Regions from separate parts of the Streptomyces sp. NPDC026522 genome, predicted to be linked through region 3. Evidence: riboswitches for the same ligand, from Rfam matches in the RefSeq annotation. Region 3 holds a riboswitch; each other region holds the start of a gene.

Region 1 (4,265 bases), on a different contig from region 3:
GGTAGCCGCCGGGGTGGTCGGTGGTCTCGGTGGTGACCGGGTAGACCAGCGGCTCCTCGATGTGGTCGGCGCGCAGGTGCTCCGCGGCGATCGAGCGGGCGATGGACCGGCCGTGGCGCGCGGAGTGGTACGCGACGACGTCGGCCCCGGCGATCACCTGGACGGCGCGCAGGGTCATCAGCGACGGGTCGCCGGGCCCGAGCCCCACCCCGTAGAGCCGGCCCTTGCCGGTGGTGGCGCCGCTCGCTCCGGTCGTGCTCATTCTTCCTCGCTCGCGATCGCGTTGACGGCGGCGGCCGCGATGGCGCTGCCGCCGCGCCGGCCGCGCACGATCAAGTGGTCCAGCCCGGCCGGGTGTTCGGCGAGCGCGTCCTTCGACTCGGCGGCGCCGATGAAGCCGACCGGGACGCCGATCACGGCGGCGGGGCGCGGCGCGCCCTCCTCGATCATCTCCAGCAGCCGGAACAGCGCGGTCGGCGCGTTGCCGACGGCGATCACGGAGCCCTCCAACAGGCCCCGGTCGCGCCAGACTTCGAGCGCGGCGGCGCTGCGGGTGGTGCCCATCTTGGCGGCCAGCGCCGGGACGGCCGGGTCGGACAGGGTGCAGACGACCTCGTTGGCCGCGGGCAGCCGCTTGCGGGTGACCCCGCTCGCCACCATCTGTACGTCGCACAGGATCGGCGCGCCGGCGTTCAGGGCCGCCCGCGCGCGCAGCACGACGTCGGGCGTGTAGCCCAGGTCCTGGGGCAGGTCGGTCATCCCGCAGGCGTGGATCATGCGCACCGCGACCTGGGCGACCGAGGCGGGCAGCCCGGAGAGGTCCGCCTCGGCGCGGATCGTGGCAAAGGACTGGCGGTAGATCGCCGCGCCGTCCTTCTCGTACTCGAACACTGTGTACTCGCTCATTTCTTCGCTGCGTCGTGGGAGGTGGTGCGGCGTGCGTCCCTGAGGGCCGCGGCAAGGTCGGAGGGGGGTACGCCGAGGCGCGGGGCGCCGCCGGGGGCGCGGACGTCGTACCCGTCGGCGATCGCGAGCACGTCCACCCAGGCGGTACCGCGCGGATGTCCGCAGCGCCGGTCGCATCCCGACCAGTGCACGGGCAGCGGGCCGGCCGCCAGGGCGGTGACGGCGCGCGCGTCGGCGCGTACGTCGCGGTGGGACCGGGCGCAACCGGGCTGCCCGGTACAGGCGGTCACCGACCGCCGGGGGTCGGCGGGGGTGGTGATCAGGCCGGCGTCGGCGAGGGCGGCAAGGGCGTCCGGCGCGGTGGACGCGGTCAGTCCGGGGACGACGACGCCGCGCCAGGGGGTCAGGCGCAGCCGCCCGGTGAGCCCGGCCAGGAGGTTCCACTGGGCGGTGGTGAGGCGTCCGAGGGGCGCGAGTACGCAGAGCGCGACGCGCTGCCCGGGCCCGTCGACCGGGCCGGGCTCGGGCGCCCGGCCCCGGGGCGCGGCGGGATCGGCGACAACGGTCGCACGGACCCCGGCGCGGGCCAGCCGGTCCGCCAACTCCCGCATGTCGAGCCGGTGTTCGGGAGGCAGCTCGGCGACCCGCCAGGCCCGCGTGCCGGCTTGCCGCGCGGTGTCGAGGAAGTACCGCGCGGCCACGAGGGCGGCCCGTGGCGCGTCGGTGGCGGCCACGAGGAGCCCCTCACCGGCGCCGGCCGTGGTGAGCAGGGCGTGCTGCGGGCCGCGCGCGATCAGGTTCACGTCCGCGTCGAGGGAGCTCACGTCGCCGCGTCCGTCGTCGAGGGCGAACAGGAACCTCCCGGACAGCGCGGCCGCCTCGGCGCTCGCGCAGAGCAGCCGGTCCAGCTCCGCGACCCGGGGCGCGACGTCGGGCAGCCCGCTGCGGTCGAGGCCGGTCAGCGGCGAGGCGACGATGTTGCGGACCCGCTCGTGCGAGGGGGCGGGGAGCAGCCCCGCGTCGGCCAGGAGGCGGGCGAGTTCACCGCCGCAGGCCGCCCCGAGTCCGCGCAGTTGGGCGTTGCCGCGCGAGGTGAGGTCGATGTGCCCGTCGCCGAGCCGGTCCGCCGCGTCGCCGAGCAGCCCGGCCGCGTGCGCCCCGAGCATCCCGCCGGGTATCCGCACCCGGGCGAGGTACCCGTCGTCCGCCTGGTGCAACCGCAGCGCGCCGGGGCAGGCGTCACCTCGGTCCCGTATGACGGGTTCGTCCCGCGATGCGGCGGAAGCTGACTGGGGCATGGCCGCGAGCATACCCACGTTTCCCCACCCCCGACCTGTGTCCACCGCCACCCCGCACCAGGCCGGGCCAGTGTTTGAGGCGCGTGGCCCCGCCGGGCAAACTCAGCCCCGCCGGCGTTTGAGGCGCGGGGGCCCGGGGGCAGAGCCCCCGCAACGGACCCGCACCCGACCACCGCGCCGCCGGCACTCCGCACCCGCGCCGCCGGCACCCGGCATCCCGCACCCGACCACCACACTCCCCACCCCGCCACCTAAGATGACCCCCGGCGGACCACACGGCCCGTCACCGCCGAGGACGGCGACATGGGAGGAAGCCCGGTGCGATTCCGGCGCGGTCCCGCCACTGTGAACCCCGCGGAGCAATCGGCCGGGTGAGTCAGGAACTCCCGCCGTCCTCACTGCCCGGGGCGCGGAAACCCCGAGGAAGGCCTGCCGCCGCATGATCCTGCTGCTGTCGACGTCCGACACCGATCTGCTCAGCGCCCGCGCCGCGAACACCGCCGACGGGCCCGTCCCGTACCGGTTCGCGAACCCCTCCCGCCTTCCCCTCGACGACCTGCCCGCCCTGCTCGACGGGGTCGAGCTGGTCGTCGTACGCCTCCTCGGCGGCCTGCGCGCCTGGCAGGACGGCCTCGACCTGCTCCTGGCTCCCGGCCAGCACCGCCCGGTCGTCGTCCTGACCGGCGAACAGGCCCCGGACGCGCAGCTGATGGAGGCCTCGACCGTCCCCATCGGCATCGCCGCCGAGGCCCACGGCTACCTCGCCCACGGCGGCCCGGCCAACCTGGACCAGCTGGCCCGCTTCCTCTCCGACACCGTGCTCCTCACCGGCCACGGCTTCGAGCCCCCCGCGGCCGCCCCCACCTGGGGTCCCCTGGAGCGCACCCCGGCCGGTACCACCGGCCCCCGCGTCGCCGTGCTCTACTACCGCGCCCACCAGATGAGCGGCAACACCGCCTTCGTGCACGCCCTGTGCGAGGCCATCGAGGCCCACGGCGCCCAACCGCTCCCCCTCTACGTCTCCTCCCTCCGCGCCCCGGAGCCGGAGCTGCTCACCGCCCTGGAGTCGGCGGACGCCATCGTCACCACCGTCCTCGCGGCGGGCGGCACCAAGCCGGCCACCGCCTCGGCCGGCGGCGACGACGAGTCCTGGGACGCGGGCGCGCTGGCCGCGCTCGGCGTGCCGATCCTCCAGGCCCTGTGCCTGACCGGCTCCCGCAGCGCGTGGGCGGAGAACGACGAGGGCCTGTCCCCGCTGGACGCCGCCACCCAGGTCGCCGTCCCGGAGTTCGACGGCCGCCTGATCACCGTCCCGTTCTCCTTCAAGGAGCTCGACGAGGACGGCCTGCCCGCCTACGTCGCCGACCCCGAGCGGGCCGCCCGCGTCGCGGGCATCGCCGTACGCCACGCCCGGCTGCGACACATCGAGCGGCGCGACAAGAAGGTCGCGCTGGTCCTCTCCGCGTACCCGACCAAGCACTCCCGCATCGGCAACGCGGTCGGCCTGGACACCCCGGCCAGCGCGGTCGAGCTCCTGCGCACGCTCATCGCCGCGGGCTACGACTTCGGTCCGACCGCCGACGTCCCCGGCCTGGTCTCCGGCGACGGCGACGAGCTGATCCGCGCCCTGATCGAGGCCGGCGGCCACGACCAGGACTGGCTCACCGAGGAGCAGCTGGCCCGCAACCCCGTCCGCATCCCCGCCGCCGACTACAAGCGCTGGTTCGCCGAGCTCCCGGCCGAGCTGCGCGAGAGCGTCGAGGAACACTGGGGCGAGGCGCCCGGCAACATGTTCGTGGACCGCTCCGCGAACCCCGAGGGCGACATCGTCCTGGCGGCCCTGCGCCGCGGGAACCTCCTGATCCTCATCCAGCCGCCGCGCGGTTTCGGCGAGAACCCGATCGCGATCTACCACGATCCGGACCTGCCGCCCTCGCACCACTACCTGGCCGCGTACCGCTGGATCCAGGCCCGCGCGGAGGACGGCGGGTTCGGCGCGGACGCGATGATCCACCTGGGCAAGCACGGCAACCTGGAGTGGCTGCCCGGCAAGAACGCCGG
Region 2 (4,265 bases), 220 kb from region 3:
AGGTCGCGGCGAGCCCGGCCAGCGAACGCCACAGCGCCGCCCGGCCGGTGTGCCCGAGCCGGGCCGCCTGCGCCCGGTGCACCTGGGCCACCGAGTCGAGCAGCAGGAACCCGATCCGGTACATGACCAGGGCCACGTCCACCACCGGGGCCGGGACGCCCGCCCGCACCAGCCGGGGCAGTACGTCCGACACCGGGGTGGTGAAGGCGAACAGCAGCACCCCGAGCGAAGCCGCCGACGTGCGCAGCAGCAGCTCCGCCGCGTGCCGGGGGCCGTCCGGGGCCAGGGAGACCGGCCCCGCCGGGCCGCCGACCGCGAACAGCAGCGGCAGCGCCCCGGTGAAGCAGAAGCCCAGCGGGATCCGGAAGGCCCGCCACAGCTGCCGTCCGGCCACCCCGGCCGGACCGAGCAGCACGGCCAGCGTCGCCGCCGCGACCAGCGGCCCGCCGGGCCAGGGCGGCAGGCCGACGGCGGTGACGGTGAGCCCGAGCCCCAGCAGCGCCTTCTCCAGCGGGTGGCGGTGGCGCCAGCGGCTGCCGTGCGCCGCCACGTCGATGGGCAGCACCGGCTAGGACTCCGTCGGGGGCGCCGGCGGATCCTGTGGGCCGCGCGCCTGGGCGAGGCCCTGGCGGCGGCCCTTGCGCAGGCCGAAGTAGTAGGCGAGCACGCCCGCACCGAGGGCCGCCTGGAGGGCGAACAGCGCCGACTCGATCTCCGCGGACGGGGGTTCGTACAGCGGCGAGAACCACGGCTTGTAGTCCGGCCGGATCTCGGTGATCGCCGACTCGGCCTGGTTGTCGGCCCCGGCGAACGGCTCTTCCTTGCCCTCGCCCATGCCCAGCGCGACCGGCAGCACGGCGAGCGCGGCCACCAGGAGCAGCAGCAGCGCGTTGATCTTCGTGTTCTTGCTCGCGCCGCTCATCGGGCCGCCGCCTCCTGCTCGGTGCGGGTGGTGCGGGCCGTCAGCCCGGCGACACCCAGCCGGACCAGGTCCGACTTGCTGGACTGCATCAGCAGCCGCATGACGAGTACGGTCAGCAGCCCCTCGCTGACGGCCAGCGGGATCTGCGTGACCGCGAAGATCCCGCCGAACTTGGCGAGCGCGCCGAGGAAGCCGCTCGCCGGGTCGGGAAAGGCCAGGGCCAGCTGCACACTGGTCACGCAGTAGGTGACGAGGTCGGCGAAGAACGCGCCGAAGAAGACGGTCACCATCAGCGGTACGCCGAACCGCTTGAGCAGCCGGTAGACGCCGTAGCCCGCCCACGGCCCGGCGATCGCCATCGAGAAGGCGTTCGCGCCGAGCGTGGTCAGCCCGCCGTGGGCCAGCAGCAGGGCCTGGAACAGCAGGGTGATGGTCCCGAGCACCGTCATCACCGGCGGCCGGAACAGGATCGCGCCGAGCCCCGTTCCGGTGGGGTGGGAACAACTGCCGGTGACCGAAGGTATCTTGAGCGCCGACAGGACGAAGGTGAACGCCCCCGACGCACCGAGCAGCAGCGTGCTCTCCGGGTTGGCCTTCACCTCCCGGGTCAGGGCGCGGACACCGTGGACGACGAAGGGGGCGGCCGCGACGCCCCAGGCGGCCGCGTGCAACGGGGGCAGGAAGCCCTCGGCGATATGCATGAGTGGGGAGACCTCTCCAGCACCTCGTGGATGGACAACGCGCCCCGGCCGGTCTCCTGGCTCACGGGTACTGATGCCCTGGCTCCGCCTTCCCGGGCCGAGCGGTCTCCCGCGCGGGCCCAGTGGCGTCCCGCGGTGGGGGCACCTCCCGGACGGAGTCTGGGGGAGAATGGAGCCGGACTTCCCGATCACAGTGGCGAGGGCCGCACCGGTTTTCCACCGGTTTCCCGAACACCAAGGCCCCATGACCCTAGTCGGCCGCCCGGACGGGTCACAACCCGGCCCTTCCGGGCGCGCCCGCTGGCGGCCGCGTCCGCCGGGACGCAGGGTGGCGGGGTGGCCGACGACTCCCGTTCCGCGCAGACCCCCCACTACGGCGACCTGAGCGCCCTCTACGTGAACTGCACGCTCAAACGGTCCCCCGAGACCAGCAACACCGAGGGCCTGATCTCCCGGAGCCGCGCGGTGATGGAGGCCGCCGGGGCCCGGACCGCGCTCGTCCGCGCCGTCGACCACGACATCGCCACCGGTGTCTGGCCCGACATGACCGAGCACGGCTGGGAGAGCGACGAGTGGCCCGTCCTGTACAGCCGGATCATGGACGCCGACATCCTGGTGCTGTGCGGCCCGATCTGGCTCGGGGACAACAGCTCCGTGATGAAGCAGGTCATCGAGCGGCTCTACGCCTGCTCCTCGCTGCTGAACGAGCGGGGCCAGTACGCCTATTACGGCCGGGTCGGCGGGGCGCTCATCACCGGCAACGAGGACGGCGTCAAGCACTGCGCCATGAACGTCCTCTACAGCCTCCAGCACCTCGGGTACGCGATCCCGCCGCAGGCCGACGCCGGGTGGATCGGCGAGGCCGGGCCGGGTCCCTCGTACCTGGACCCCGGCTCGGGCGGCCCCGAGAACGACTTCACCAACCGGAACACGACCTTCATGAGCTGGAACCTCATGCACCTGGCCGCCCTCCTGAAACGGGCGGGCGGCATTCCGGCGCACGGCAACCAGCGCTCGGAGTGGGACGCCGGGTGCCGCTTCGACTTCCCGAACCCCGAGCACCGGTAGCGCGGGGCGGTCAGCAGGTGGCCGGGTGCGGGAAGTCCAGGACGAACCGCTCCGGGGCGTGCAGCACGCCGGTGTTGTAGGCGGGCGGGGTGTCGAAGGCGGCGCCGAAGGTGACGTACCCCTCGAAGTCGCCGGTCAGGGCCATGCCCTTGAGCTTGCTGAGGGCGATCTGCTGGAGCTTGGGCCCCACGTAGACGTTCTTGCCGGTGTCGTCGTGCCCGGCGGCGGGGTGCAGCCTGATCTCCAGGAAGTACTTCCCCGGCAGCGGGACGGGCTTGCCCGACCCGTCGTAGACCAGCTGGGAGACGGGCGTGACGGTGACCGGCGGGGCGGCTCCCTGGAGGTCGATGACGAGCCGGTCGTAGGTGCAGTGCCCGCCCCAGCGGGCGTTGGTGACCAGCGTGGTGGTGGCGGCGGAGGCCGGCGCGGCGAGCGCGACCCCGGCGGTGAGCAGGGCGCCGGCGAGCAGCGCGGTGATCTGGCGGCGACGTACGCGATGCATGACGTCCCCCCGATTCTGAGAGACGGGGACAGGGCTGACACTCCTGAGGACACCCGGAGCGCCACCGCGGTTGCACGGATCCCCGGTGCCGCGGCGCCGTTCCTGGCAGGGTGACGGCGTGGACATGGACCGTGCGACAGGGGAGCACCGGATGCGCCGTCTCAGCCGTCACACCCGTCACACCCGCCGGCACCGCCTCCGGCCTCGTGCCGTGGTCGCCGCGGCCCTCGTCCTCGCGGCCACCGCGTGCGGGGGCGGCGGCGACCAGGAGGTCTCCCAGGAGGGCAAGGGCGGCTACCCGTGGGTCGCCACCGACGAGATATGCAACGCGCTGCCGTACGGCAAGCTGGCCGACCCGCTCGGGGCCCGCGAGGACGTGGCCGACCGCACGCGCAGGACCACCGGGGGCTACCCGGGGGCGAAGTGCGTCCAGCAGCTCGTCGACACCGGCCCGGCGGCCTACCGGGGCGCCAAGGTAGAGCTCGACTTCGCCTACGTGCCGGGCGTCGACGAGGCGAAGGCGGTCTTCGGCAAGGTGCGGGACGACGCGGGCAAGGACTCGGGGGGCGGCGCCGCGACCGACGTCAAGGGCGTGGGCAAGGAGGCGTACCGCCTCCTCTACACCAAGCCGGACGACCCGCACCAGGTCCGCCAGCTGCGGGTGCGGGACAGCAACCTCATGCTGGAGGTCACGGTCACCGGCGAGGCGCGCCAGGCCCCCACGCCGGAGAGCCTCAAGGCGCTGGACGACTCGGTGAACGACTTCGCCAAGGGCTGCCTGACCGCCATCCGCAGGAAGTAGCGCGAGCAGGCGGGAGGGCCGGCCGCGCACGCGCGGCCGGCCCTCCCGCCTGCTCCCTCCGGCTGCCGTCAGCGGCGCCGGAGCCGGCTCAGCACTCGATGACGTTGACCGCGAGGCCGCCGCGGGCGGTCTCCTTGTACTTGACCTTCATGTCGGCGCCGGTCTCCTTCATGGTCTTGATGACCTTGTCCAGGGAGACCTTGTGCGAGCCGTCGCCGCGCATCGCCATCCGGGCCGCGGTGACGGCCTTGACCGCCGCCATGCCGTTGC
Region 3 (4,265 bases):
CGACCTCCTCGACCGTCCACGTGTTCTTGATCGCGTCGCGGTAGCGCTCGTAGAAGTCCGGGTAGCGCATCGGGCGCAGGGTCAGCTCGAAGCCCGGGTCGAGCAGGTTCTTGTCGGTGTTGGAGCTCATTACTGGCAGGCCTCGCAGGACTCGGGGTTTTCCAGGGAGCAGGCCAGCGCGTCGGCGTCGACGGCCTGCGGGAGGGTCGTGGCGGCGGCCGGGGCGGCGGCGCCGGACGCGGCGCGGGCGATCTTCGTCGCCGGGCGGGAGCGCAGGTAGTACGTGGTCTTGAGGCCCTGCTTCCAGGCGTACGCGTACATCGAGGACAGCTTCCCGATGGTCGGCGTCTCCAGGAACAGGTTCAGCGACTGCGACTGGTCCAGGAACGGCGTACGGGCCGCCGCCATGTCGATCAGGCCGCGCTGCGGGATCTCCCACGCCGTGCGGTACAGCTCGCGCACCTCGGCCGGGATCCAGCCGAAGCCCTGCACCGAGCCGCTGGCCTCGCGCAGCGCCTCGCGGGTCTGCGCGTCCCACACGCCGAGCTTCTTCAGCTCGGCCACCAGGTACGCGTTGACCTGGAGGAACTCACCGCTCAGCGTCTCGCGCTTGAAGAGGTTCGAGACCTGCGGCTCGATGCACTCGTACACGCCCGCGATCGAGGCGATCGTCGCCGTCGGGGCGATGGCGAGCAGCAGCGAGTTGCGCATGCCGGTCTTCGCGACCCGGGCGCGCAGCGCGTCCCAGCGTTCCGGCCAGTTCAGCTCGACGTCGTAGTGGTCCGGGTGCAGGACACCGCGGGCCGTACGGGTCTGCTCCCAGGCGGGGAGCGGGCCGCTGCGCTCGGCGAGGTCGCAGGAGGCCTCGTACGCGGCCAGCATGATCCGCTCGGAGAGCTTCGTGGACAGGGCCTTCGCCTCGGGGGAGTCGAAGGGCAGCTTCAGCTGGAAGAAGACGTCCTGGAGGCCCATCGCGCCCAGACCCACCGGACGCCAGCGGGCGTTGGAGCGGCCGGCCTGCTCGGTCGGGTAGAAATTGATGTCCACGACGCGGTCGAGGAAGGTGACGGCGGTGCGGACGGTCTCGTCCAGCCGCTCCCAGTCGATCTCCCCGTCCACCACGAAGGCGCCCAGGTTGACCGAGCCGAGGTTGCAGACCGCGGTCTCGCCGTCGTTGGTGACCTCGATGATCTCGGTGCACAGGTTGGAGGAGTGGACGACCGTGCCGGGTTCGGCGGTCTGGTTCGCCGTCCGGTTGGAGGCGTCCTTGAAGGTCATCCAGCCCTGGCCGGTCTGCGCGAGGGTGCGCATCATCCGGCCGTACAGGTCGCGGGCGGGCATGGTCTTGCGGGCCAGGCCGGCCGCTTCGGCCTTGCGGTAGGCGGCGTCGAAGTCGTCGCCCCACAGGTCGACCAGTTCGGGCACGTCGGCGGGGGAGAACAGCGACCACTCGGCGTCGGCGTTCACCCGGCGCATGAACTCGTCCGGCACCCAGTGGGCCAGGTTCAGGTTGTGCGTACGGCGCTGGTCCTCACCGGTGTTGTCGCGCAGTTCGAGGAACTCCTCGATGTCCGCGTGCCAGGTCTCCAGGTAGACCGCGGCGGCACCCTTGCGGCGGCCGCCCTGGTTGACGGCGGCGACGGAGGCGTCGAGGGTCTTGAGGAACGGGACGATGCCGTTGGAGTGGCCGTTGGTGCCGCGGATCAGCGAACCGCGGGCGCGGATGCGGGAGTACGACAGGCCGATGCCGCCGGCGTGCTTGGACAGCCGGGCGACCTGGTGGTAGCGGTCGTAGATCGAGTCGAGCTCGTCCAGCGGGGAGTCCAGCAGGTAGCAGGAGGACATCTGCGGGTGCCGGGTGCCGGAGTTGAAGAGGGTGGGGGAGGACGGCAGGTAGTCCAGGCGGCTCATCAGCCGGTACAGCGAGGCCACTTCCTCGACGGCGCCCACGCTGTCGTCCGCCGCGAGGCCGCAGGCCACGCGGAGCATGAAGTACTGCGGGGTCTCGATCACCTGACGGGTGATGGGGTGGCGCAGCAGGTAGCGGCTGTGCAGGGTGCGCAGGCCGAAGAAGCCGAAGCGGTCGTCCGCGCCCTCGACGAGCGCGTGTTCGACCAGCGCGTCGAGGCGGCTCGCGTGCGCGGCGACGAACTCGGCCGTGCGGTCGGCGATCAGGCCCTCGCGGTGGCCGACCGCGACGGACGCGGCGAAGGAGGTCGCGCCCTGGCCCGCGGCCTCGTCGCGCACGGCCAGCGTCAGCAGGCGCGCGGCCAGCCGGGAGTACGCCGGGTCCTCGGAGATCAGTCCGGCGGCGGCCTCGGTGGCCAGCGAGCGCAGTTCGGCCTCGTCCGCGGCGGCGCTGCGGCCGCGCAGGGCGGCGGCGGCGACCCGGCCGGGGTCGGTGTCGGGGAGGTCCGCCGTCAGCTCGGTGAGGGTGCGCAGCAGCGCGGCCCCATGGCCCCCGCCGGTGGTTGCGCTGTCGGACGGGTCGGACTCGGCGCGCGGTGCGGCGGGCGCGATGGTCACGGGGGAGCTCTCCCTCACTCGGCTCCGGGGCACCTTCGGTGCGGGGCGCGAGCGGGCGCGCGCGGGCGCGTCCCCGGCTCCGGGCACGCTTGCGCCGCGCTGCGTCCACCGGCCCAACCGCGAGGCCCGGACGTGGCTGTACCCGGTTCGGTCGAGCCGGGCTCGCTGTCGGCAGGTCCTCGGACTTGCGCATGCACCAATGGGCACAGTTCATACCGTTGCGGGACAGTTCCGGATTCGCACCGGATTCCCCTGCGGCGACAGCGAGCACGAGCATACATGTGGGGGCCCCCTCCTGGGCGACCCCCTAGATGTTGTGTCGCGCCCCGACTACAGCGCGAGACCGTACGTGAGCAAAGGGAGGTCGGGGACGGGCTCCCAGTCCCGCTCCGGGGTGCGGACGAAGCCCAGGCGCTCGTAGATCCGGTGCGCGCCGAGCATGTCCGGCGTGGTCGACAGCACGAGTCGCCGTACGCCCTCCAGGGCCCGGGCGTGGTCGATGCAGGCCCGGACCAGTGCCTCGCCGGCGCCCCGGCCGCGGCCCTCGCGGGCGACCGCCAGCATCCGGAACTCGGCCTCGTCCGGGCCGGCGATGTCGCAGAACGGACTGCCCGGAGCGGCGAAGGTCACACCGCCCACCACGCGCCCGTCGCCGAGCGCGGCGACGAACACCTCGGCGGCCGCGGCCCGTCCGGCCACGTCCCGGAGCCTGGCGAGGTACGGATCGTCCTCGCCGTAGGTGAGCAGCCCGTCCCCGAGGTAGGCCGCGGCGGTGATGTCACCGAGCGCTTCGTACTCCGAGGGCAGGGCCCGTCTGATGGTGATGTCCATGGACCGAGTGTGCCCCGGGGGCAGCGCAAGGGCCGCCGCGTTTTCCCGGGGGAGACGCGGCGGCCCGTGGCGGTTCAGCAGCAGCGGAAGCCCTCGCGCGGGTCGGCTTCGCGGGCGTCCGTGCGGGCCCGCTCGAAGGCGCGCCGGGTGAGGACCGGGGCGTCCGGGTCGTGGGAGCGGGCGTGGGCCGTGTAGCGGTCGTACGCGGCCTCGCCGGTGAACTCCCGTACGTAGTGCGCGGCCTTGGCCAGCGCCGCCCGGACGCCGCTCACGCCACCGGCTCCTTGACCTTGCCGCCGCCGGAGTCGAGCCCGGCCGCGGCCAGCTCCGCCCGCTCCTCGGGGGTCGCGATCAGACCCGCCGGGGCGACGATCTTCGACTCGGTCCAGGGGACTTCGGTGAGGGAGACGTCCTGCGGCGCGCGGACCGCCTTGACGCAGGTCCGGGCGGCGTCCACCAGGACGATGACGATCAGCAGGGCGAACAGCACCGACAGGACGCCGTCCACCGTGGCGTTGGTGACCACGGTGTGCATCTGCGCGAGGTCCTTCGCCGGCTTGATGACCTTTCCGGCGTCGATGCCGTCCTGGTACAGGTCGCGCTGCGCGAAGAAGCCGATCTTCGGGTTGTCGGAGAAGACCTTCTGGTAGCTGGCGGTGAGGGTCACCGCCACGTCCCAGGCCAGTGGGACGCCGGTCACCCATGCCCACTTGAGCCGGCCGGACTTGACCAGCAGCGTGGTGCAGACCGCCAGGGCGACCGCCGCGAGCAGCTGGTTCGCGATGCCGAACAGCGGGAACAGCTGGTTGATGCCGCCCAGCGGGTCCTCGACGCCCACCCAGAGGAAGTAGCCCCAGCCGCCGACGACCACGGCGCTGGCGATCCACACACCGGGCTTCCAGCTGACG

What was found. A riboswitch is a leader RNA that binds a small molecule or an ion and turns the genes downstream of it on or off. The one in region 3 is predicted to bind cobalamin.
Region 1: another riboswitch for cobalamin. It lies ahead of cobN (cobaltochelatase subunit CobN); the one in region 3 lies ahead of ACZ4M3_RS07210 (ribonucleoside-diphosphate reductase subunit alpha).
Region 2: another riboswitch for cobalamin. It lies ahead of ACZ4M3_RS08165 (energy-coupling factor ABC transporter permease); the one in region 3 lies ahead of ACZ4M3_RS07210 (ribonucleoside-diphosphate reductase subunit alpha).

Annotation. Positions count from the first base shown of each region.
Region 1 covers NZ_JBVHQF010000009.1:47,637-51,901, forward strand. Annotated here, with positions in the region: gene ACZ4M3_RS23225 (precorrin-2 C(20)-methyltransferase) at 1-262, opposite strand, end outside; gene ACZ4M3_RS23230 (precorrin-8X methylmutase) at 259-906, opposite strand; gene ACZ4M3_RS23235 (cobalamin biosynthesis protein CobG) at 903-2,204, opposite strand; cobalamin riboswitch at 2,486-2,610, shown strand; gene cobN (cobaltochelatase subunit CobN) at 2,644-4,265, shown strand, end outside.
Region 2 covers NZ_JBVHQF010000002.1:781,599-785,863, forward strand. Annotated here, with positions in the region: gene cbiQ (cobalt ECF transporter T component CbiQ) at 1-565, opposite strand, end outside; gene ACZ4M3_RS08160 (energy-coupling factor ABC transporter substrate-binding protein) at 569-922, opposite strand; gene ACZ4M3_RS08165 (energy-coupling factor ABC transporter permease) at 919-1,623, opposite strand; cobalamin riboswitch at 1,653-1,877, opposite strand; gene ACZ4M3_RS08170 (flavodoxin family protein) at 1,960-2,691, shown strand; gene ACZ4M3_RS08175 (AMIN-like domain-containing (lipo)protein) at 2,702-3,193, opposite strand; gene ACZ4M3_RS08180 (hypothetical protein) at 3,318-3,995, shown strand; gene ACZ4M3_RS08185 (L-serine ammonia-lyase) at 4,084-4,265, opposite strand, start outside.
Region 3 covers NZ_JBVHQF010000002.1:565,764-570,028, forward strand. Annotated here, with positions in the region: gene ACZ4M3_RS07205 (ribonucleotide-diphosphate reductase subunit beta) at 1-130, opposite strand, end outside; gene ACZ4M3_RS07210 (ribonucleoside-diphosphate reductase subunit alpha) at 130-2,526, opposite strand; cobalamin riboswitch at 2,680-2,803, opposite strand; gene ACZ4M3_RS07215 (GNAT family N-acetyltransferase) at 2,857-3,357, opposite strand; gene ACZ4M3_RS07220 (CstA-like transporter-associated (seleno)protein) at 3,432-3,629, opposite strand; gene ACZ4M3_RS07225 (carbon starvation CstA family protein) at 3,626-4,265, opposite strand, start outside.